DNA from 4 places in the Ancylobacter sp. SL191 genome. Region 3 is predicted to be linked to each of the others. Evidence: predicted binding sites of a transcription regulator. Region 3 holds the regulator's gene; each other region holds the start of a gene.

The links. Region 3 encodes PhoB, which activates phosphate uptake and scavenging genes when phosphate is short. Its sites were predicted from a motif close to TGTCATNNANCTGTCAT; they were not measured.
Region 1: OU996_RS04970 (DUF2794 domain-containing protein) is a predicted target of PhoB. The motif match lies at 3,201-3,217, and genes of this name have one in related genera.
Region 2: OU996_RS13395 (esterase-like activity of phytase family protein) is a predicted target of PhoB. The motif match lies at 4,105-4,121, and genes of this name have one in related genera.
Region 4: OU996_RS13190 (cycloisomerase) is a predicted target of PhoB. The motif match lies at 2,910-2,926, and genes of this name have one in related genera.

Annotation. Positions count from the first base shown of each region.
Region 1 is NZ_CP113056.1:1,096,529-1,102,458, forward strand. Features, by position in the region: gene OU996_RS04955 (SDR family oxidoreductase) at 1-785, shown strand, start outside; gene aguA (agmatine deiminase) at 801-1,892, opposite strand; gene aguB (N-carbamoylputrescine amidase) at 1,896-2,786, opposite strand; gene OU996_RS04970 (DUF2794 domain-containing protein) at 2,824-3,162, opposite strand; gene hemH (ferrochelatase) at 3,825-4,913, opposite strand; gene OU996_RS04980 (glutathione S-transferase N-terminal domain-containing protein) at 5,035-5,739, opposite strand.
Region 2 is NZ_CP113056.1:2,935,347-2,941,276, reverse strand. Features, by position in the region: gene OU996_RS13405 (ABC transporter ATP-binding protein) at 1-662, opposite strand, end outside; gene OU996_RS13400 (HlyD family secretion protein) at 659-1,654, opposite strand; gene OU996_RS13395 (esterase-like activity of phytase family protein) at 1,825-4,041, opposite strand; gene OU996_RS13390 (TRAP transporter substrate-binding protein) at 4,310-5,449, shown strand; gene OU996_RS13385 (TRAP transporter small permease subunit) at 5,596-5,930, shown strand, end outside.
Region 3 is NZ_CP113056.1:868,074-874,003, forward strand. Features, by position in the region: gene pstC (phosphate ABC transporter permease subunit PstC) at 1-572, shown strand, start outside; gene pstA (phosphate ABC transporter permease PstA) at 582-1,415, shown strand; gene pstB (phosphate ABC transporter ATP-binding protein PstB) at 1,424-2,245, shown strand; gene phoU (phosphate signaling complex protein PhoU) at 2,265-2,978, shown strand; gene phoB (phosphate regulon transcriptional regulator PhoB) at 3,010-3,711, shown strand; gene OU996_RS03895 (hypothetical protein) at 3,963-5,366, shown strand; gene OU996_RS03900 (bifunctional transcriptional activator/DNA repair enzyme AdaA) at 5,388-5,930, opposite strand, start outside.
Region 4 is NZ_CP113056.1:2,895,559-2,901,488, reverse strand. Features, by position in the region: gene murI (glutamate racemase) at 1-903, opposite strand, end outside; gene OU996_RS13195 (RNA methyltransferase) at 1,004-1,840, opposite strand; gene OU996_RS13190 (cycloisomerase) at 1,989-2,831, opposite strand; gene OU996_RS13185 (NADP-dependent isocitrate dehydrogenase) at 3,073-4,284, shown strand; gene OU996_RS13180 (ion transporter) at 4,409-5,930, opposite strand, start outside.

The sequences.
Region 1 (5,930 bases), 230 kb from region 3:
TTCCCGCCGGCGTGCCCGATGACCCGGACGAGCTGATCCGCCCGGCCCGCGAGGGCACGCGGCGGGTGCTGCGCGCGGCGCGCGAGGCGGGGGTGAAGCGGGTGGTCGTCACCTCCTCCTTCGCCGCCATCGGCTATGGCCATGAGGGGCGCGGCCCCGACAGGTCGCTCTATGACGAGAGCGACTGGACCGTGCCGGACGCGCCGGACGTGCAGCCCTATATGGCGTCAAAAACGCTGGCCGAGCGCGCGGCGTGGGAGTTCATGGCGCGCGAGGGCGGGACCATGGAACTGGCGGTGGTCAATCCCGTCGGCGTGTTCGGCCCGGCGCTGGGGCCGGACCTTTCCACCTCGCTCGCGCTGATCCAGGCGCTGCTGGCGGGGCGCATTCCCGCCATGCCGCGCATTCATTTCGGCGTGGTGGATGTGCGCGATGTCGCCGACCTGCATCTCAAGGCGATGCTGGACCCTGCGGCGGCGGGAGAGCGCTTTCTCGCCACGGCGGGCGGCAGCCTCTCCATCGCCGCCATCGCCCGGCTGCTGCGGCGCGAGTTCGGCGGGGCGGCGGCGCGCGTGCCGCGTGTGGAACTGCCGGACGTGCTGGTGCGCCTCGCCGCGCTCGCGCTCCCCATGGCGCGCGCCGCCGTGCCGCAGCTCGGGCGCAAGCGCGAGGGCAGCTATGCCAAGGCGCACCGCGTGCTCGGCTGGACCCCGCGCCCGGCGGAGGAAGCCATCCTCGCCACCGCGCAGAGCCTGATCGAACTCGGGCTGGTGACGCCCCGTTAGGACGTCCGCCCGCGACTAGCCCGCTTTGCCCGCCGGCTGCTGCTGGGTGATGCAGTGGATGTTGCCGCCGCCGAGCACGATCTCGCGCGTCGGCAGGCCGATCACCTCGCGGTCTGGGAACAGGCCGGCGAGGATGGCGCGGGCCGTCTCATCGGTGCGCGGGTCGAGCAGCGGCATCAGCACGAAGCCATTGCCGAGGTAGAAATTGGCGTAGGAGGCGCCGAGCCGCTCCTGCGCGTGGCGCTGATAGGCATTGTCGGCCGGGGCGTCCTCGATCGCCTCGTCCGGCGCGCGGTAGAGCGGGCCGGGCAGCGGCAGCTTGACGATCTCGATGCCGCGCCCGCGCGCATCCGTCCGGCCCGACAGGCGCTCAAAGGCATCGACCGAGATGGCGTGCTGCGGGTCCGCCGGGTCGTCGCACCAGGTCAGCGCGACGACGCCCGGCCGCACGAAGCAGGCGAGGTTGTCGATATGGCCGGAGGTCTCGTCATCGACGAGGCCGGCGCCGAGCCAGATCACCTTGGAGGCGCCGAGATAGTCGCACAGATGCCGCTCGATCTCCTCGCGGGTCAGCGACGGGTTGCGGTTGGGGTTAAGCAGGCATTCCTCGGTGGTAAGCACCGTGCCCTCGCCATCGACATGGATCGAGCCGCCTTCCAGCACCAGCGGCGCGTCATAGCGCGGGGTGCCCCCGATTTCCGCCATCTTGGCGGCGATCAGCGCGTCCTGGTCGCAGGGCGCGTAGAGCCCGCCCCAGGCGTTGAACCGCCAGTTCACCGCGCGCACGGCGCCAGCGGCGTCGGTGACGAAAGTGGCGCCGGAATCGCGGCACCAGGAATCGTCCGAGGACGCCTCGACCACCCGTACATTGGCGGGGAGCGCGGCGCGGGCGCGGGCCCATTGACCGGCGGAGGTCAGCATGGTCACCGGCTCGAAGCGGGCAATGGTGCTGGCGACCGCGACGAAGGCCGCCTGCGCCGGGGCGGCGCCCTGGCGCCAATTGTCCGGCCGCTCGGGCCAGATCATCCAGGTGCCGGCATGGGGTTCCCATTCGGCCGGCATGCGGAAGCCGTCGGCGGCGGGCAGGCTGGTGAGGATCTCGGCCATGGCTCAGGCCACCCCGCGCGCGGTGGTGCGCCCGTCCAGGGTCAGCACCGGTGCATAGAGCTCCGGCCGGCGGTCGCGGAACACGCCCCAGCTGCGGCGCTGCTGGGCAATGGCGTCGAGGTCGAAGGTGGCGGTGATGACGCCCTCTTCCGCGCGGCCGGCTTCGGCCACCTTGGCCCCGGTCGGGTCGGCGATGAAGGAGGAGCCGTAGAAGGTGATCTCGGTTCCGTTCCGGCCGGGCTCGGTGCCGACGCGGTTGGAGGCGATGAGCGGCATGAGGTTCGCCCCGGCATGGCCCTGCATCACCCGCTGCCAGTGCGCGGCCGAATCAAGGCTCGGATCCTGCGGCTCGGAGCCGATGGCGGTGGGATAGAGCAGCACCTCGGCGCCCATCAGCGCCATGGAGCGGGCGCATTCGGGGAACCACTGGTCCCAGCAAATGCCGACGCCGATGCGCCCGGCCGCCGTGTCCCACACCTTGAAGCCGGTATCGCCGGGCGAGAAATAGAACTTCTCGGTGTAGCCCGGCCCGTCCGGGATGTGGCTCTTGCGGTAGACGCCGCGCACCGTGCCATCCGCGTCGACGATGGCGATGGAATTGAACAGCGCCTGACCGGCGCGCTCGAAGAAGCTCACCGGCAGCACGACGCCGAGTTCCTTCGCCAGCGCCTGGAAATGGCCGATCAGCCGGTTGCCCTCCAGCGGCTGGGCGAGGGCGAGGAATTCGTGCAGCTGGTCCTGGCAGAAATAGGGGGTCTCGAACAGCTCCTGGAGCAAGATCAGCGTCGCCCCGCGTCCGGCGGCCTCGCGCACCAGCGCCTCGGCGCGGGCGATATTGGCCTCGATCTCCCAGCTGCAACGCATCTGGGTGGCGGCGACGGTCAGGCTGCGCATTCTGTTCTCCGGGGGAGCGACGCGGGGCGGGCGTGGTTCAGTTGACCACGCGCAGGGGTTTTTCCAACACCTGCAGCACGCGCGCAAGCTCGTGCCCGCGCTTGAGGATGAGGCCGGTCTGCGACACCACCGTGTAGGCGCCCTGCTTGCGGGCGAGGCGCGGGTCTTTCTCGATGCGGTAGATCGGCACCTCGGCGGCGCGGCGGAAGATGGAGAACACCGCCCGGTCGCGGCCGAAGTCGATGGCGTAGTCGCGCCACTCGCCAATGGCGACCATGCGGCCATAGAGGTCGAGAATGCGGTCGAGCTCGCGCCGGTCGAAGGTCACGCGCACATCACGCCCGACCGGCAGGCTTATGGGATCGGTGTCCGCCACGGGCGTCCTCCCGGTTCGCGCGCGAAGCGGCCCCCGCGCGTCATGCAGCCGTCATGATCGCCCCGCCAGCGGCGCGGTTCAAGCCGGCCATGGGGATTTTGCGGCGGGGGGAGCGTTCGGACCTTCCCGCGTCATCCCCGCCCTTATGCCGTCATCCCGGACGGCCGAAGGCCCGAGCCGGGTTCGCGGCTTCCAGCTCTTACGACGTCATCCCCGGACTTGATCCGGGGATCCACGACGTCGACCAGGTGTGCCCGTGGCAAGTCGTGGATGGCCGGGTCAAGCCCGGCCATGACGGTCCGTGGGGCGGGAGGTTGTCATCCCCGGACTTGATCCGGGGATCCACGACTTGGCCGGGCGCGTCGGTGGGAAGTCCTGGATGGCCGGGCCAAGCCCGGCCATGACGGTCCGTGTCATCCGGACGACGCATGGGGGGTAGGTCGTCATCCCGGACGGCCATAGGCCGAGCCGGGATCGCGGCTTCCAGCTCTTACGACGTCATCCCCGGACTTGATCCGGGGATCCACGACGTCGACCGGGTGTGCCCGTGGCAAGTCGTGGATGGCCGGGTCAAGCCCGGCCATGACGGTGCGTGGGGTGGGAGGCGGCCGGGATGACGGCGGAAAGGTTGGGCGCCGTCAGGGCGCCTTAGCCCCCGCCCCTCAACCAATCTCGGCCCAGCCGCGCAGTTCGCGCTTCACCACGGCTTCCAGCGTGTTCATGCCGCCGTCCGAGTCATTCAGGCAGGGGATGAAGTGGAACTGCTCGCCGCCGGCATGGTGGAAGATCTCGGCATTCTCGCCGGCGATCTCTTCCAGCGTCTCGAGACAATCGGCGACGAAGCCGGGGGTGATGACGGCGATCTTCTTCACGCCGGATTTCGCCAGCGCCTCGATGGTCTTGTCGGTGTAGGGCTGCAGCCATTCCGCCTTGCCGAAGCGCGACTGGAAGGTGACCTTCAGCTTGCCCTCGGGCCAGCCGAGCTTCTCGCGCACCAGCCGCGCGGTCTTGTAGCAGTAGCAGTGATAGGGGTCGCCCTTGTCGAAATACTCCTTCGGAATGCCGTGGAACGAGGCGATGACCAGCTCCGGCTCCCAGTCCAGCCCGGCGAGTTCGGTGGTGATCGAATTGGCGAGCGCCTCGATATAGGCGGGCTCGTCCGGCCAGGGCGCGGCGACGCGCAGCACCGGCTGCCAGCGCATCTTCTTCAACGCGTCGAAGGCGGCATCGGCCACGGTGGCGGAGGTGGCGGCGGCATATTGCGGGTAGAGCGGCACCAGCAGCAGCCGGTCGCAGCCCTGCTGCTGCAGCGCCTCGATGCGCGAGGCGACGGAGGGATTGCCGTAGCGCATCGCCCAGTCGACCACGAGCCGCCCGTCCAGCGGGCCGATGCGGGCCGCGAGCTGCTCGGCCTGCGAGCGGGTGATGGTGCGCAGCGGGCCCTCATTGCGCTCATTGTTCCAGATCGTCGCGTAGTCCTTGCCCTTGGCCTGCGGGCGGATGGACAGGATGATGACGTTGAGGATGAACCACCACAGCACGCGGTTGACCTCGATCACCCGCCGGTCGGAGAGGAACTCCTTGAGGTAGCGGCGCATCGACCAGTAGTCGGTGCCGTCGGGCGTGCCGAGATTGACGATGAGCACGCCGATCTTGCCGACCTTCACCGGCGGATGGCCCGGCGGCAGATGCGTGCCCGCGCCAGTCCCGGAGGCGACGGTGCCAGCCGGCACCGGAACGATCTTGTTCATCGGCATACCCTTCCTCGCGGCGGCCGGCGCGCGCCGGCCGCGTGTCCCGAGCTTATAGGCGAAAACGCCCGGCTGGCCATCACGGCCCGGCGAGCGCACGCCATCCCCGTGCTTCTACGGATCAGGGGCGCGGGGGGATTTCCAGCCCGCGCTGTACGGCGGGGCGGGCGAGGCCGCGCTCCAGCCAGGCCGGCACGTTCTTCAGCTCCTGATAGGCGACGAGATCGGCCGCGCCGTAGAAGCCGATGAGATTGCGCACCCAGCCGAGGCACGCCATGTCGGCGATGGTGTAGTCCGCGCCCATGATCCAGTCGCGGCCCGCGAGCCGGTCCTCCAGCACGCGGATGAGGCGCGCGCTTTCCTTGGCGTAGCGCTCGCGCGGGCGCTTGTCCTCGTAAGCCGCGCCGGCGAATTTGTGGAAGAAGCCGAGCTGGCCGAACATCGGCCCGAGCCCGGCCATCTGCCACATGACCCACTGGAGGGTCTCGTAGCGCGCGGCCGGGTCGGTCGGCAGGAACTGGCCGGTCTTCTCGGCGAGATAGATGAGGATCGCCCCGCTCTCGAACAGAGCGAGCGGCTTTCCGCCCGGTCCGTTCGGATCGAGGATCGCCGGAATCTTGCCATTAGGGTTCAGCGCGAGGAATTCCGGCGTCCAGGTCTCGTCCTTGCCGATATTGATGGTGTGCGCCTCATAGGGCAGGCCGGTTTCCTCCAGCAGGATGGAGATCTTCACCCCGTTCGGTGTGGGGAAGGAATAGAGCTGGAGCCGGTCCGGGTGCTGCGCAGGCCAGCGGGCGGCGACGGGGAAGGCGGAAAGATCGGTCACGCGGAGACTCCGGTGCGAGGAAGGATCGGGCCTTATCTAGGCACCCCCGCGCCGGGCGCCAGAGCGGGCGCGCCATCCCCGCCCCGTCATCCCGGCTCAATGTCCTTCCCGTCCCGTCATCCCGGCCAAGCGAAGCGCGCGCCGGGATCGGCTGCCGGATTTGTGCGCGATCCCGGCTCTCGCTGCGCTCG
Region 2 (5,930 bases), 2.1 Mb from region 3:
GCCAGCAATTCGCCATAGGCGATATACGCGATCTCATGGCAGCGTTCGGCCTCGTCCATGTAATGGGTCGAGACCAGCACGGTCAGCCCTTCCGCCGCCAGCTCATGGATTTGCGCCCAGAACTCGCGCCGCGCCTTGGGATCGACACCGGCGGTCGGCTCGTCGAGCAGAAGGAGTTGCGGCGCGGGCAGGATGCAGGCGCCGAGCGCCAGGCGCTGCTTCCAGCCGCCGGAAAGCGACCCGGCAAGCTGCCGGTCGCGTCCGGCAAGGCCCAGCCGCTCGACGGCGGCCCGCGCGGCCCCCACCGGGTCCGGCACGCCATAGATGCGGGCGACGAATTCAAGATTCTCGCGCACCGACAGATCGGCATAGAGACTGAATTTCTGCGTCATATAGCCGACATGGCGGCGGATGGTGCGCGCCTCGCGCAGAATGTCGTAGCCCAGGCACGTCCCCCGCCCGGCATCCGGCGTCAGCAGCCCGCAGAGCATGCGGATCGTGGTCGTCTTTCCCGAACCATTCGGCCCCAGAAAGCCGTAGATCTGGCCGCGCCGCACCCGCATCGAGAGATCGCGCACCACCACACGATCGCCAAACCCCTTGGAGAGGCCTTCCACCTCGATGGCGTAGCCCGGCGGCGATGGTTCCCCCTCGCCGCTCATGGCAGGAGCTGCACGGTGATCGGCTGCCCCGGCCGCAGCGCCCCCGGCCTGTCGGCGCGTGCTTCCAGGAGGAAGACAAGCTTGGCCCGTTCATCGAGGCTGTAGATGACCGGCGGCGTGTATTCGGCGCTGGCGGCGATGTAGCTCACCTTGGCATCCACCGGCGCCGCACAGCCATCGCAGGTCACCCGCACCGGCGCGCCGAGGGTGAAGCGCGGCAGATCGGGTTCGGGCACGAAGAAGCGCAGCTTGATGAGTTCGGGCGGCAGAAGCGACACCACCGGCCGACCCGCCGGCACCAGCTCGCCCGGCCGGAAATACACCGTCTCGACCGAGCCCGCGACGGGCGCGGCGAGGCTGCGCCGGGTGAGCCGCGTGCGCGCCGCCTTGAGATTGGCCTCGGCCGCCTCGACGGCGCGCTGGGCCGCCGCGATCTGCTTCTCGCGCGAGCCGAGGCCGGCCACGGTGATCTGCGTGTCCACCTCGTCCAGCGCCGCCTGGTTCTGGTCATAGGTGTGCTGGGCGGTATCGAGCGCCGCCTTTGAGCCGACCTGCTTGGCAAAGAGCTCCTTTTGCCGCTCAAGCTCGATGCGCGAGAGGTCGAGCGTCGCCGCAGCCCGGCGCCGCGTCGCCTCCAGCACGGCGATCTCCTGCGGGCGCTGAGCGGCGCTGATCAGGTTCTCCAGCTCCGCCTGCGCCTGGGCGAGGCTCGCCTGCGCCGCGTCGACCTCCGCCTGCTGGAGCGCGGCATCAATGGTGAACAGCGCCGCGCCTTGAGTGACGCGGTTCCCCTCCTCCACGGCGAGGCCGGTCAACCGGCCCGCCTCATCCGGTCCGACGAAGATCAGATCGCCCTCGGCATAGCCCTGATAGCGCGGCGGGCCCGCATCGGCGCAGCCCGCCAGTGTCGCCACCAGCAGGCCGACCGTCAGGCACAGCCGACCGCGCCCGGCCGGGATGCGTGACGCGAAAGCGTGGTTGGGCTGGGGCATGGGCACTCGCTGACGTACGGATAGTTCGCCATTGAAACCAGACGGAAGAAGGCCTGACCAGTGTGGTCATTCCCCATCGGACAAAGCCAGCAGCCACGCAGCAAAAAGGCGGGCGCCACGCGGCGCCCGCCTCAGGTCGTGCAAGGGTCAGCCGAAAATCGGCCGCCGGATCAGTTGAGCTTGCCGATGGCGAAGAACTCGGTCTCGCCGGACGAGCCGTCGACGCCGTCATTGTCGGTGACGATGAAGGCGTTACCGGCGGCGTCGATGGCGAAGCTCTCGACCTTGTCGAGCACATAGCCATGCGGGGCGGCGAGCAGCGGCAGCAGATCCTTCACCTCGGTCTTGGTGAGGACCGGCGGCTGAGCCTCACTGCCAAGCGCGGCCGGGGTCACGCCCTTGAGCGAGACGAAGGTGAGCTTCTTGGTCTTGGCGTTCGGGCCGACCTGGTTGTCGCGCTCGATGACGAGGAAGCCGTCCTTGTAGGCCGTCAGCTCGGACAGGCCCATCCAGCCCTTGGCCGGCTTGTCGAGCGGGTAGCGCACATAGGTCCAGCTCTTGTCGGCCGGCTTGTAGGCGAGGATCTTCACGAAGCCCTTCGGGTCGTCCTTCCACTCGCGCTGCACGGCGAGCCACACGGTCTCGTCGGCGCCCGAGCCGGTGACGGCGACGCCCTCGAAGCCGAAGCGGGTCGCCTGCGCGGCCAGCGCCTCGGGCAGCGCGATCTGCTCGGCGACGGTGCCATCGGCATCAACCCGCACCAGAAGGTTCTGCGTCGGGTTCTCCTTCTTCTCCGGGTTGCCTTCCGAGGCGACCCAGAAGCCACCCTCGGGGCGCACCGCGATACCCTCAAGGTCGAGCCCCTTGGCCGGCTTGCCATCGACGGTCAGCACGGTCGCCTTGGTGATCTTGGCCGGCAGGCTGGTGGCGTCGACGGTGAGGATGCGCGCCTGCGCATAGGCGCTGTCGGTCACCGCGTAGAGCTTGCCGGGCTCCTTCGGATCGGCCGCGAAGCCGGAAAGCGCCGACCACCAGATCGGCAGCCCGTCCGGGCCATTCTCGGAGAGGATGGTCGGATAGGCCGGCTTGGCGCCCGGCTGACGCTGATACACGGTGACCACGGAACCGATGCCGCCATCCTCGCGCAGGTCGGTCTCAGCGGCGGTCACGAACAGGTCCCGCTTGGGGATCGCCATCAGCCCCTCCGGGCCGACGCCGCCCGGCAGAACCTGCAGGAACTCGGGGGCTTCGGTGCCGCCCTTGTCGCGGTAGACATAGACCAGCGAGCCGCGCTCGGAGGCGACGAAGATCAGCTTCTGGCCATCGAAGGTGGCGACTTCCGCGCCCTCCATCTCGATGCCCTTCTTGTTGCGCTTGTCGGGATAGTGCCCGACGCGCACGGCCATGTGTTCCGGCGCGACGCCGGAGTCGAACAGCAGCTTGCCGGTCTTGTCGAAGATGGAGAAGCCGCGCGTGCCGCCCTTCCAGTCGCCTTCATTGGCGATGACGAAGCGGTCATCGTCGAGCCACTGCACCGTATCGGGCTCGCGCGGCGTGTCCTTCATCGCGCTGGTGAGGTCGATCACGCCGTCCTTCTTGGTGTCGATCTTGTCGAGCGAGACCGTGCCGGCGGAGAAGCTGCTGGTCACCTTGCCGGTGTTGAGATCGACCACGACGATGTGGTTGTTCTCCTGCAGGGTGACGACCACTTCGTTCTTGGAATTGATGTCGAGATATTCCGGCTCCGGGTCTTCCGGCGCGACAGATGCGAGGCCGGTGAGCTCGACCACCTTCTTCGAGGCGTCGACGACACGGCCGTCCTTGACCTCGAAATAGGTCAGGTTGCCAGCCGGCAGCTGCGGCAGGGCGCCCTCATTGATGTCTTCGTCGCGCTCATTCTCGATCGCGATGGCGAGGAAGCGCCCGTCCGGGCTCTTGGTGACGGCGTCCGGCTGGCCGCCGAGATCCACCTTGTCCTCGACCTTGCGCGAGGCGATGTCGACCACCGCGAGATGGCCGGAGGGCTTGGACTTCGATTCCGAGGTGTTCACCCCGACATAGGCCTTGCCGCCGATCACCACCGTGGTGGTCGGCTCGCCCTCGAGCGCCACCACGCCGGCCGGCTTCGGCGCCGCCGGGTCGGTGATGTCGACAAAGCCGATGCGCTGGCCGGGGCTGTCGCTGTAGATCAGCGTATTGCCGTCTTCAGTGAAGGTGATGATTTCCGCCGAGGTCGGCTTCGCGGCATCCGCACCAGCCGGCAGGTTGTCGATCACATTGAAGGTAGCGATGCGGTTGAACACCGGCGCGGGCGACTGGGCCTGCGCGCTAGGCACGGCAAGGCCCAACACCAGGGCCGACACACCGGCGAGAAGAAGCGAGCGCATGGGAGAATCCTCGTCTGACGCGGGGGCAGGCCCCGCTCTGGCGCGCACTTCAAAAGGCGTTGCGTGACAGAGGCATGACGACGACAACCGGCGCAGGACGCGAAGGCATCCGAATATTCGACTTTGGTCGAAACATTTCGCCGCAAATGCCGATATTTAGAGCTTGCACTTACCCTTGGGTCATCGTCTCCTTGGCGCATCGGGACAAGGCGCAAAAGCGCCGCCCGGCGGGCTCGACCCGCGAGGAAACGCCATAGGAGGAATCCCCATGACCGACACGTCAGGGAAGAACGCGGACATGCGTCAGGACGTCCGCACGAGCCGTCGCCGTTTCATGACCACTGCGGCTGCAGTGGCCGGCGCCAGCGTGGTCGCCGCCCCGGCGGTGCATGCCCAGGCCCCCATCAAGCTGAAGTTCCAGTCCACCTGGCCGAACAAGGACATCTTCCACGAATTCGCCGGCGACTACGTCAAGCGCGTCAATGCGATGACGGGCGGGCGCGTGGAACTGGAAATCCTGCCGGCCGGTTCGGTCGTCCCCGCCTTCCAGATGCTCGACGCGGTGTCGTCCGGCATTCTCGACGGCGGTCACGGCGTCGCCGCCTACTGGTACGGCAAGAGCAAGGCCTTCTCGCTGTTCGGCACCGCCCCGGCCTTCGGCTGGGACGCCGATGAACTGCTCGGCTGGGTCCGCTATGGCGGCGGGCAGGAGCTCTATGACGACCTCGTGCAGAACACCCTGAAGCTCAACGTGGTCGGCATGCTCTCCGGGCCGATGCCGAGCCAGCCGCTCGGCTGGTTCAAGAAGGAGATCACCGGCCCCGCCGACATGAAGGGCATGAAGTATCGGACGGTCGGCCTCGGCGCCGATCTGTTCAAGGAATTCGGCGCGGCGGTCACCATCGTGCCGGGCGGCGAAATCGTGCCGGCCATCGACCGTGGCCTGCTCGACGGCGCCGAGTTCAACAACCCCTCCTCCGACCTCATCCTCGGCTTCCCGGACGTCGCCAAGGTCTACATGCTCGGCAGCTATCATCAAGCGCTCGAATGCTTCGAGATCTTGTTCAACAAGACCAAGTTCGACGGGCTTCCCAAGGACGTGCAGGAAATCCTCAAGGGCGCGTCCGACGCCACCTCCGCGACCATGATGTGGAAGGCGCAGGACCGCTACTCGAAGGATCTCGAGGCCATCAAGGCACGCGGGGTCAAGGTTCTCCAGACCCCCAAATCCGTACTCGAGGCCCAGCTCAAGGCCTGGGACGTGGTCATCGCCAACCTCTCCGCCGACCCGGTGTTCAAGAAGGTCGTCGACAGCCAGAAGGCATGGGCCAAGCGGATCGTCGGCTTCCGGCTGGAATATGAGCCCGACTCGAAGTTCGCCTACGACCACTTCTTCAAGACGACCTGAACCACCGCCGATGACGCCCCTCTCCGGCCGCGGAGGGGGGCGTTTCGCATCCGCTGCTTCTCCCCGGCATGACGACGCGCCGGCCGCTTCCGCGCGGCCTGACGCCGGCTCATGCCTCAAGCGTGCCCGCCCGAAGAGGCTCGTCCATGCAATCTCTCCTGCTCGGCGTTGACCGGCTGAACGCCTTTGTCGGCAAGACCTTCGCCTGGTGCATCGTCGTCCTGATGCTGGCCATCACCTATGAGGTGTTCTGCCGCTATGTCCTGCGCGATCCGACCACCTGGGCCTATGATGTCAGCCTGATGCTCTATGGCGCCCTGTTCATGATGGCAGGCGCCTACACGCTCTCGCGCAACGGCCATGTGCGCGGCGACTTCATGTACCGCAAATGGTCGCCGCGGACGCAGGCCAAGAGCGACCTGGTGCTGTTCTTCCTGTTCTACTTCCCCGGCATTCTGGCGCTGATCTATGCCGGCTGGAA
Region 3 (5,930 bases):
TCTACGGCATGTGGGGCTTCTTCGTCATCGTGCCGCTGATGGCCGCCTATGTGCAGCCGCCGCTGATCGAATGGCTTGGCCCGATCCCCGTGCTCGGCGCGCTGTTCCAGGGCCCGCCGCTTGGCGCGGGCATGCTGACCGCCGGCCTCATCATGGCGATCATGATCCTGCCCTTCATCACCGCCATGTTCGTCGAGGTGCTGGAATCGGTGCCGCCGATGATCAAGGAATCGGCCTATGGCGTCGGCGCGACCACCTATGAAGTGTATCGCAATGTCTCCGTGCCCTATGGCCGCACCGCCATGGTCGGCGCGGTGATGCTCGGCCTCGGCCGCGCGCTGGGCGAGACAATGGCCGTGACCTTCGTCATCGGCAATGCGACGCGCATGTCGGTCTCGCTGTTCGCGCCGGGCGCCACCATCGCCTCGACCATCGCCAACGAATTCCCCGAAGCCTCCAACGGCTCGCTCAAGCTGCAGTCGCTGCTGGAACTCGGCTTCATCCTCTTCGTCATCTCCTTCATCGTGCTGGCGCTCTCGCGGCTGCTGGTCCGCTCGAAGCTCAAGGGCTGAGGAAAGTACATGTCATCGCTCGCCCGTCGCCGCGCCACCGACTACACCGTCAAGGTCATTTCCACCGGCTTCGCCGCGCTCTCGCTTGTCCTCCTCGCCTGGATCCTCTGGACCCTGGTGGCGCGGGGCCTGCCGGCCCTCGGCCCGCATGTGTTTACCAAGATCACCGCGCCTCCGGGCGCGGGCGGCGGCCTGCTCAACGCCATTGTCGGCTCGCTGATCCAGATCGGTGTCGCCCTTGTCATCGGCACGCCGATCGGCCTGATGTGCGGCACCTTCCTCGCCGAGCACGGCAAGAACACGCAGATCGGCAATGCCGTGCGCTTCGTGAACGACGTGCTGCTCTCGGCGCCCTCGATCCTGATCGGCCTGTTCGTCTACCAGCTCATGGTCGTGCCGATCGGCGGCTTCTCCGGCTGGGCAGGCTCCTTCGCGCTGGCGATCATCATCATCCCGGTGGTCGTGCGCACCACCGAAGACATGCTGAACCTGGTGCCGATCGGCCTGCGCGAGGCGGCCTTCGCGCTCGGCGCGCCGGCGTGGAAGGTGGTCACCCTGGTCACCTGGCGGGCGGCCCGCGCCGGCATCGTTACCGGCATCCTGCTGGCCGTGGCCCGCGCCGCCGGCGAGACCGCGCCTCTGCTGTTCACCTCGCTCGGCAATAATGGCTGGTCGCTGGACCTCAGCGTGCCCATGGCGTCTCTGCCGATCGCCATTTATCAATACGCCGCCAGCCCCTTCGAGGACTGGGTCGCCCTGGCCTGGGCCGGCGCGCTCATCATCACCGTCGGGGTGCTGACCCTGAACATTCTTTCCCGCCTCGTCCTGGCGAAGATGAAGTGAGACGGACCATGAATTTCGCTGCTGAAACGTCGATCGACATCGCCTCCGCCGTGAACCGCGCCACCGCGCCGTCCGCCGAGCCCAAGCTCAAGGTCGAGGGGCTGAACTTCTTCTATGGCGACAACCACGCCCTGAAGAACATCAATTTCGAGATCCCCGAGAAGCGCGTTACCGCGATGATCGGACCCTCGGGCTGCGGTAAGTCCACGCTGCTGCGCATCTTCAACCGCATGTACCAGCTCTATCCGGGCCAGCGCGCGGAAGGGAAGATCCTGTTCGACGGCGTCGACCTGCTCTCCAAGGATCTGGACTCCACCGTGGTGCGCTCGCGCATCGGCATGGTGTTCCAGAAGCCGACGCCCTTCCCGATGTCGATCTATGACAACATCGCCTTCGGCGTGAAGCTGCACGAGAAGCTCTCCAAGGCGCAGATGGACGAGCGCGTGGAGTGGTGCCTGCGCAAGGCGGCGATCTGGGAGGAGACCAAGGACCGTCTCCACACCTCGGCGCTCGGCATGTCCGGCGGCCAGCAGCAGCGCCTGTGCATCGCCCGCACCATCGCCGTGCGCCCGGAAGTGATCCTGCTCGACGAGCCCACCTCGGCGCTCGACCCGATCTCGACCTCGAAGATCGAGGATCTGATCGACGAGCTGAAGCAGGAATTCACCATCGTCATCGTGACGCACAACATGCAGCAGGCGGCGCGCTGCGCCGACATCACCTCCTTCTTCTATCTCGGCGAACTGATCGAGGTCGCCGCGTCGAACGAGATCTTCACCAATCCGCGCGAGGCCCGCACCCGCGACTACATCACCGGCCGCTTCGGCTGAGCCGGCAGAGGAGCCTCCCATGACCGAACATATCGTTTCGTCCTTCGACGCCGACCTCAAGGAGCTCAGCCGCCGCGTGGTGGAGATGGGCGGTCAGGCCGAGCGCCTCGTCGCGGATTCGGTCGAGGCGCTGGTCAAGCGCGACACCGAGCTCGCCCAGAAGGTGATCGTGCTCGACGGCCCGGTCGACCTGCTCCAGCGCGAGATCGAGGAAAAGGCCATCCTCACCATCGCCCGCCGCCAGCCTCTGGCCGGCGATCTGCGCGAGATCGTGGCCGCCATGCGCATCGCCAACGACCTCGAGCGCATCGGCGACCTCGCCAAGAACACCGCCAAGCGCGTGCTGGCGCTGACCGGCGAGTTCCACCCGCAGAAGCTGGTGCGCGGCGTCGAGCACATGTCCGGCATGGTGCTGGAGCAGCTCAAGATGGTGCTGGACTCCTATGCCAGCCGCGACAATGACCGCGCGCTGGAAGTCTGGCGCCGCGATGGCGACATCGACGTCCTCTACACCTCGCTGTTCCGCGAACTCCTGACCTATATGATGGAGGATCCGCGCAACATCTCGCTGTGCACGCATCTGCTGTTCTGCGCCAAGAACATCGAGCGCATCGGCGACCACGCCACCAACATCGCCGAGACCGTGAACTATCTCGCCACCGGTCAGCAGCTCACCGACGAGCGGCCGAAGCAGGATACCAGCAGCCTCACCTCGCTGCCCTTCCCGGCCTGAGCCGGCGTGACCGACGACCGGGGATGACGCCATGGCCACCAATATTCTGATCGTGGAGGATGAGGAGCCCCTCACCCTCCTGCTGCGCTACAATCTCGAATCCGAAGGCTATGCCGTCGACAGCGTCGGGCGCGGCGACGAGGCGGAGACCCGGCTGCGCGAGAGCGTGCCGGACCTCCTGATCCTCGACTGGATGCTGCCCGGCCTCTCCGGCATCGAGCTGTGCCGGCGCCTGCGGGCCCGGCCGGAGACCGAGCGCATGCCCGTTCTCATGCTCACGGCCCGTGGCGAGGAGACTGAGCGCGTGCGCGGCCTCGCCACCGGCGCCGACGACTATGTGGTCAAGCCCTTCTCGGTGCCGGAGCTCGTCGCCCGCGTGCGGGCGCTGCTGCGCCGGGCCAAGCCCGAGCATGTCTCGACGCTCTTGCGCGCCGGCGACATCGAACTCGACCGCGAGACAAAGCGCGTCCACCGCGCCGGGCGCGAGCTGCATCTCGGCCCGACTGAATTCCGGCTGCTCGAATTCCTCATGCAGTCGCCCGGCCGGGTCTATTCGCGCGAGCAGCTGCTCGACGGCGTGTGGGGCCAGGACGTCTATATCGACGAGCGCACCGTCGACGTGCATGTCGGCCGCCTGCGCAAAGCGCTCAACCGCCCGCGCCAGCCGGACCCCATCCGCACCGTGCGCGGCTCGGGCTACTCGTTCAACGAGATGTTCGCCCGCGCCCATTAGCGCGAGGCGGCGCAACGAAATGTTCGCCCGCGCCCATTAGGGCGGGAACCTAAATGACAAGCCGCCGCCCCGCGAGGGCCGGCGGCTTTTTCGTGGGCGCGCGAAGCCCGCGTGCCGGCCCCCCTACCGCGCTCCTGCCGCGTTGCCTCCCGTCGCCGGATATGGAACATCATCCGCCTTCCGCGACGGTGCGCGTTTCATTCGCTCCCTGCCGGCGCGGCCCTCCCGATGGAGAGCGGATGGTTACGTCAATGTCAGCGCCCGAGAACGCGCATCTGCCGCAGGCAGACGCAGGCGACGCCCGGCGCGCCGACCTCCTCGCCGCCTTCCTGATGGCCGGCCTCGCCACCGCCTTTATCGCCTTCACCGTCTGGCCGGGGCTGATGTCGTTCGACAGCCTCTATGCCTACCGCCAGTCCATCGAGGGGGTGGAGACGGCGCTCTGGCCGCCCGTGCATGACTATCTGTTCTTCCTCTTCCGGCACCTGCCGGGCAATCCCGGCGGTCTGCTGCTCTTCCAGTCCTTTGCCCTGTTCCTCTCGGCCAACCTCATCATCCGCCATCTCGCCCCATCGGCCAGGGTGTCGGTCCCGCTCATGGCGGTGTTCCTCGGCCTGTTCGTCGTGTTTCCCACGCTGATCGGCGCCCTGATCGTGCTGTGGAAGGACGTGACCGTCGGCACCTTCGCGGTGATGGCGGTCGCCCTGTGGCTGTCCGGCACGCGCCGCTTCTCCTGGGCGAAATTCGTCGCTCTGTTCGCCTGCCTCACCGCCTCCATCGCGCTGCGCTACAACGCGCTGCCGCTGGTGCTGCCCTTCATGCTGCTGGTCGTGTGGAAGCCCGCCGGTGCCGCCTCGACCGGGCGGCAACGCGTGGCGGCCGGTCTTGGCATCGTGGTGACGCTGGCTCTTGCCTATGCGAGCACGCTCTGGCGCCTGCCGGACCTGCAGCGGCTACCGTCGGTCGGGCCGATGATGACGAACATCCAGCTGTGGGACATCGCCGGCACCTCGATCTGCGCCGGGCAGTCCCTGCTGACCGATGTCATCACCCCCGGCGACCCGTTCACGGTGGAGGAGCTGCGGGCGCTGCACAATCCCCGCCATATCAACCTGACCTTCGACACGCCGCTGTGGAATGAGCGCCTCGGGCCCCGCTATATGTGGCGCCGCGTACCCGCTATCGAGCAGCGCTGGCGGGAAATTCTGGTCGCGCATCCCGGCTGCTATCTCGCCACCCGCCTTGCGGTGTTCGAGCAGCAAATGGGCCTGAACACCCCTGCCACCTATTACCCGACTCATGGCGGCATCGACGACAACCCCTACGGCTTCACCCTCGCCTTTCCCGAACGAGCGGCCCGCCTGATCCAGATGATCGTCGAAGGCGCCAACGCACCCTGGCGGCGCGGCTATGTCCTGGTCGGCCTTGCCGCCTTCTTCCTGCTTCCGGCGCTGTGGATCGACCGGCGGGGCGCTCTGCTGCCGCTGGTGCTCTATGCCGGCACGCTCGGTTTTCTGGGGCTGCTCTTCGTCGCCGCGCCGGCCGGGGATGCACGCTATATCTTCCCGCCCGGCGTGTTCGCGGCGCTGGTCATCGTCACCTCGCTGGCCTGCATCGCCCGCGCACGGGACAAGCGGACCGCCGCCGCGCCCTAGCTGCCGCCTCTGGCGGACGCCTCACCCCACTTGCTGCGGCCGGGTGCGGTACTGCGCCTCGATCTCCAGCAGCCGCTGCTTGCGCCAGAGGCCGCCGCCATAGCCGGTGAGCGCGCCATCCGCGCCGATGACGCGATGGCAGGGGATGATGAGGGCCAGCTGGTTGGCGCCGTTCGCCCGCGCCACGGCGCGGATCGCCGCGGGCGCGCCGATGCGCCGGGCGATCTCGGCATAGCTCACGCTCTCCCCCGCCGGGATGCGGCGCAGCTCGGCCCAGACGGCGCGGGTGAAGGCGCTGCCGTCGAGCGCCACGGGCGTCGCGAAATCGGCCGAGCGGCCCGCGAAATAGGCGCCCAGCTCGGCGCGGATCTGCTCGGTCGGCGCCGTACTGCCAATGCCGAGCGCGCCCTTCACGCCCTGGCGCAGCCGGGCGATTTCCGCCGGCAGGCCGCGCCGCTCGATGAATTCCAGCAGGTGCAGATGGGTGGGGCTGGAAATCGCGATCATGTCGCCGAGCGGCGTGCCGATCCAGTCCGCCAGCAGCCGGCCCTCGCCGGCGATGTC
Region 4 (5,930 bases), 2.0 Mb from region 3:
CGCCCGCGCCGCGCGGCCGATGATGGTCTCCACCAGCCGCGAATCGAGCGGCCGCCCGGTCGAGAACAGCCTCAGCGGCGCCGGGCTCGCGGCAAAGGCCGTGGGGCCGAGCAGCGCGGCAAGGCGCCGGGCGATGGCCGGCGCCGGATCAATCCAGCGCACCGGCCAGGGCGCGACCTTCTGGAGGCGGTCGAGCACCAGCGGGTAATGCGTGCAGGCCAGCACCACCGCGTCGGTCCGCGCCTTGCCGGCGCGCACAAAGGCGGGGGCAATCTCGGCGGCAAAGGCCTCGTCGGGCACGCTCTCACCGGCCATGGCGGCCTCGGCGAGCGCGGCGAGCTGCGTCGAGCCGACCAGCGTCACCGCGCAATTGCCGGCGAAGTCGCGGATGAGGGTCTGGGTGTAGTCGCGCTTCACCGTGCCCGGTGTCGCCAGCACGCTCACCTGCCGGCTGAGCGAGCTCTCGCAGGCCGGCTTGATCGCCGGCACCGTGCCGATGAAGGGAATGGCATGGCGCGCGCGCAGGCTCGGCAGAACGAGCGTCGAGGCGGTGTTGCAGGCGATCACCACCGCATCGGGCCGCACACGGGCAATCAACGCGTCGATGACGCAGACCAGCCGGGTCAGCAGCGCGCCCTCCTCCCAGGAGCCGATGGGAAAGGCCACATCATCGGCGGCATAGACGAAGCGCGCATCGGGCCGCACCCGCGCCAGCTCGCGGAACACGGAGAGCCCACCCAGCCCCGAATCGAAGACGAGTATGGTCGGCGCGCGCAGCGCGCTCGGCAGCTGGGTTTCGGGGGAAAGCGGCGGCGACGACACGCGGGACGGCCCATTGGCACGAGGGGACGAGACGCCGATGGGGCCGGTGGATGCCGGGCCGGTTGAAGCCTCGATGCGCATCTGAATGTTCTCCATCCCAGGCGGGATTATGGCGCATCCCAGTGTGGCGCATCTTGGTAAACGGAGCGTTGCGGTCTCGACCGCCGAAATGCGGCACGCCTCAGCCGGCGTCGCCCTCGTCATCGGCCGGCGCCTTCTGGCCGCTCAGCCGCGCGGCGGTGCGCGCCGCCCGCAGGCCGCGCCCTTCCACCAGCGCGGTGACCATGCCGTGCAGCGTGGCGATATCCTGCCGCGTCAGCCCAACCCGGTGGAAGATGTTGCGGATGTTGCGGATCGTCACCGGCTTCTTCTGCGGCGAGCGGAAGAACAGCGCCGCGTCGAGTTCGTGCTCCACATGATCGAAGAAGGCGAGAAGGTCCGCTTTGTCGGCCACCGGATAGCGGTCCGGCTGCTGGAAGGGCAGCGCCCCGCCCGAGGCGTGCTTGAACCATTCATAGGCGATCACCGCCACCGCCATGCCGAGATTCAGCGAGGCAAAGGCAGGGTTCACCGGCAAGGTGAGGATCACGTCGGCGAGCGAGACTTCCTCGGTGTAGAGCCCGGTGCGCTCGCGCCCGATCAGCAGCCCGACATTCTCCCCGCCCTTGATGCGCGTGCCGGCCTCGACGGCGAAATCGTCGGCGCCGATCACCGTCTTCTGCATCCCGCGCTCGCGGGCGGTGGCGGCGGCGATGAAGTTGAGATCGGCGATGGCCGCGCGCAGGTCCGGGAAGATCTGCGCCTCTTCCAGAATGCGGTCGGCGCCGGAGGCGAAGGTCACCGCCTTGGGGTTCGGCCAGCCCTCGCGCGGGTTGACGATGCGCAGCCGCGTCAGGCCGAAATTGCCCATGGCCCGCACGGCCGAGCCGATATTCTCACCGAGCTGCGGCTCGACGAGGATGACGACCGGCCCACCCTCGGGCCAGTCGAGGCTGCGATTGGTGCCGGCGCCGGTCATCGGGCGGCCCCCATGGCAGCGAGGGAGGTGCGGAAATGGGACAGGGCGAGCGGCGCGTTCATGGCCGCCCTCCTAGAGCATTTCCTCCAGGAGTGAAATCGCTAAGCGCCCGCACAGGTCCACGCAGCCGCGCGGGCGCCGCCTGCGCTCATTTGGCGGGCGGCAGGCGGCTCACCGTCACCTGGCTGGCCGCCCCGGCCTTGCCGCGGATCATCCCCCACACAACACCCGGCTGGGCCGGGTCGAAGGCGAAGCCCTGCCCGGCGATCTCGAGGGGAATCGTCTCCTGCCACACCATCACCGCCCCCATCTCCGGCGGGGCGACGACGTAGAGCTCGGCATTGTCGTGGCCGGAGATGTAGAGCCGGCCATCCGGCCCGAAGGCGCCGCCGGAATTGCTCATGTCCTGGAATTTGGCAACCAGCGCATCGGGGTAGACGAAGGCCTCGGCGACGCTCCAGTCCGCGTTGAAGCGCACGAGCTGGGTGGCGTATTTGTTGCCATAGGCGACCGGGCTCTTGTCGAACACTCGGTTGTAATTGGCGAAGGCGCCCCACCAGCGGCCCTGGGGATCACGGTCGAGCCAGGTGAAAGAGCCGCGGTCAATGCCGAAGCTGTGGCTTTCCAGATGCTTCAGCGTCTCGGCGTCCCACACCTCGATCGAGGAGGTCATCGGCCAGTCCGGGTAGTTGGAATGCGCGGTGTAGAGCTTGCCGTCGCGCACCACGCCGCTGTCGAGATGCAGGATCGGCCCGGCCTTCGGGCCCTCCCATTTCGCCACGGCCTTGCCGGTGGTCTTGTCGAGCTTCACCAAAGTGCGGTTGTCGATCGCGTAGAAAAAGCGGTCCGACACGGCGACGGCCTGCCGGGCTTCGGGAACCTCGAAGCGGGTGAGCGTCTCGGCGGCCGGGCGCTGCTCCTGGGCGGCGGCGCCGCCGGCGCACAGGGTGGCCAGCAGGAGGGCAAGGCTGACAGAGGTACGGCGCGACATGGTCTTGGTCTCCCCGAGTGACCGCGCGCGCCCCGCAGGTGCATCGCGGCAGATCCGCGAGGGGGCTAACAGCGGCCGATGAAGCTGCCACGACAGGCGTTTGACGATTTACCGCCAAAGTCGTGCCGCACCGCGCTTTCGCTTGACGCTGCGGCGCGGTATCACGCCTTCACCGGCGGCGGCCGCGCGGACCGGCGCCGAGGCCCCATTACGAAGCTGCATCCGTGCGAGGTAGGAACCCATGGCGAAGATCAAGGTCGAGAATCCCGTCGTCGAACTCGACGGCGACGAGATGACCCGCATCATCTGGCAGTACATCAAGGACAAGCTGATCCACCCGTACCTCGACATCGACCTCGAGTATTACGACCTCGGCGTCGAGAACCGCGATGCCACCGAGGACCAGGTGACGATCGATGCGGCCGAGGCGATCAAGCGCGTGGGCGTGGGCGTCAAATGCGCCACCATCACCCCGGATGCGGGCCGCGTCACCGAGTTCAACCTGAAGAAGATGTGGCGCTCGCCCAACGGCACGATCCGCAACATCCTCGGCGGCGTGATCTTCCGCGAGCCGATCATCTGCAAGAACGTGCCGCGCCTGGTACCGGGCTGGACCCAGCCGATCATCGTCGGCCGCCACGCCTTTGGCGACCAGTACCGCGCGACCGATTTCAAGGTGCCCGGCCCCGGCACGCTCACCATCAAGTTCGTCGGCGACGACGGCGCGGTGATCGAGCACGAGGTCTACAAGTACCAGGACTCCGGCGTGGCGATGGCGATGTACAACATCGACGAATCCATCACCGAATTCGCCCGCGCCTCGCTGAATTACGGCCTGATGCGCAAGTATCCGGTCTACCTGTCCACCAAGGACACCATCCTGAAGCAGTATGATGGCCGCTTCAAGGAGATCTTCCAGAAGATCTACGATGAAGAATTCAAGGCTGAGTTCGAGAAGCACAAGATCTGGTACGAGCACCGCCTGATCGACGACATGGTCGCTTCGGCGCTCAAGTGGTCCGGCGGCTATGTCTGGGCGTGCAAGAACTATGATGGCGACGTTCAGTCGGACATCGTCGCGCAGGGCTTCGGCTCGCTCGGCCTGATGACCTCGGTGCTGATGACGCCGGATGGCCAGACCGTGGAGGCCGAGGCCGCGCACGGCACCGTCACCCGCCACTACCGCGAGCACCAGAAGGGCAAGGAGACCTCGACCAACTCCATCGCCTCGATCTTCGCCTGGACCCGCGGCCTCGCGCACCGCGCCAAGCTCGACAACAATGCCGAGCTCGCCAATTTCTGCGCCACGCTGGAGAAGGTGTGCGTCGACACGGTCGAGAGCGGCTACATGACCAAGGATCTCGCCCTCCTCGTCGGCGCGGACCAGAAGTGGCTCTCCACCACCGGCTTCCTCGACAAGATCTCGGAGAACCTGCAGAAGGCTCTCGCCTGAGGCGATGACCATCCGGGACGCGTCATGACGCGTCCCGGTTCCACCTTGAAGCACGGCGCTTCCCCGTGCCTGCGGGGTCGGCGCCGACGACGGCACCACATGTGGCGCCGTTACCCCTCGCGGCTCAGCCCGTCCCCTCTCCCGTTTCCTGGCCGATCTCGCCGCTGGCGATATCGGATCGACGCGCCAGCGGATGCGGCCCGGCCACATCCCGCGCCATGGCCGCGATGCGCGCCCCGATTTCGGGGTGGCGGTGGATGATCTCGCTCAGATCCGCCGCGTCGAGCATCAGCAGCATGGAGCGCGTGCGCGCCCGCGCCGTGGCGGCGCGCTTGGCCGAGTGCACCAGCGCCATCTCGCCGAAGAACTGCCCCTCGGTGAACACGACGCTCTCATGCGGGAATTCCAGCAGCACTTCGCCCGAAGCGATGAAGTACATCGAGCGCGCGGTCTCGCCGCGCCGCACGATCACCTCGCCCGGCTGCGCCACATGGGCCGACAGCGCCTTGTGGATCTCGCCAATCCCCACCGCATCGAGATCGGCGAAGAGTGGCACGCGAGCCACCATGCCCCAGGTGATGACGAAATCGCGCCGCTTGATGACGTCGACAAAGGCCGTGGCGATGATACCGACCGGCAGGGCGATCATGATGATGCCGGTAATCATGGTGAGGCTGGCGATCACCTTGCCCGCGGGCGTCATCGGGTAGGTATCGCCATAGCCGACCGTCGTCACCGTGGTCATCGCCCACCACATGGCGGCGGGAATCGAGCCGAAATGCTGCGGCTGGACGCTGCCCTCGGCGACATACATGGCCGAGGCGGCGATCAGCACCGACGCCGCCAGCAACCAGAAACAGGCCATCAGCGACTGGCGCTCGCGGTGCAGCACCTCAAGCAGCGACTGCATGCCCGGCGAGTAGCGCGCCAGCTTGACGAAGCGCAGCAGCCGGAAGATCGCCAGCGTGCGCAGTTCCACATGGAAGAGCATCGAGATGAGGAAGGGCAGCCAGGCGACGAGATCGATGATGGCCGCGGGCGTCACCATGTGACGCAGCCTTGCCCAACCGGCCGGAACCCCGCGATAGCGCGGATTCTCCGGCGCTGACCACAGGCGCAGCGCGTATTCCAGCGCAAACAGGACCAATGAGATGATCTCGAAGCTGCGGAAGAACGGCATGTCGCGCAGCAAGAGGCTCGGCACCGTCTCCAGCACGGCAACGACGACATTGAGCACGATCAGCACGATCAGCGCGATATTCACCCGCTCGGCGATGCGGTCATGAGCGGCATCGCGCTCGAGGATCTCGTAACAGCGCCGCCGCTTCGCCACCCACCAGCCAGCCGGGCCGGGCGCAACCTCCTGCCGGGCCGGCGCATGTTTGGCCGCCGCCTCGCCGGTTGGCGCATGGTGACGCGTCGGACTGGGCCGAACCGCCGGGCCTTCCGGCGTCGCGGCGCCATGAACGGTCGCCGCCTCGCCGGAGCCCGGCGCAGCCACGGGGGAGGCATTCGCGCCGTCGTGGGGCACACCCAGGATCGAAGCACCATCGGTGGACGACACTGCCCTGGAGATGGGCTCCCCGGAGGGCGCTGCGCCGGAGGCGGCATCCCCGGAGGAGGTTAAACTGGCTCCGATCTTCGTG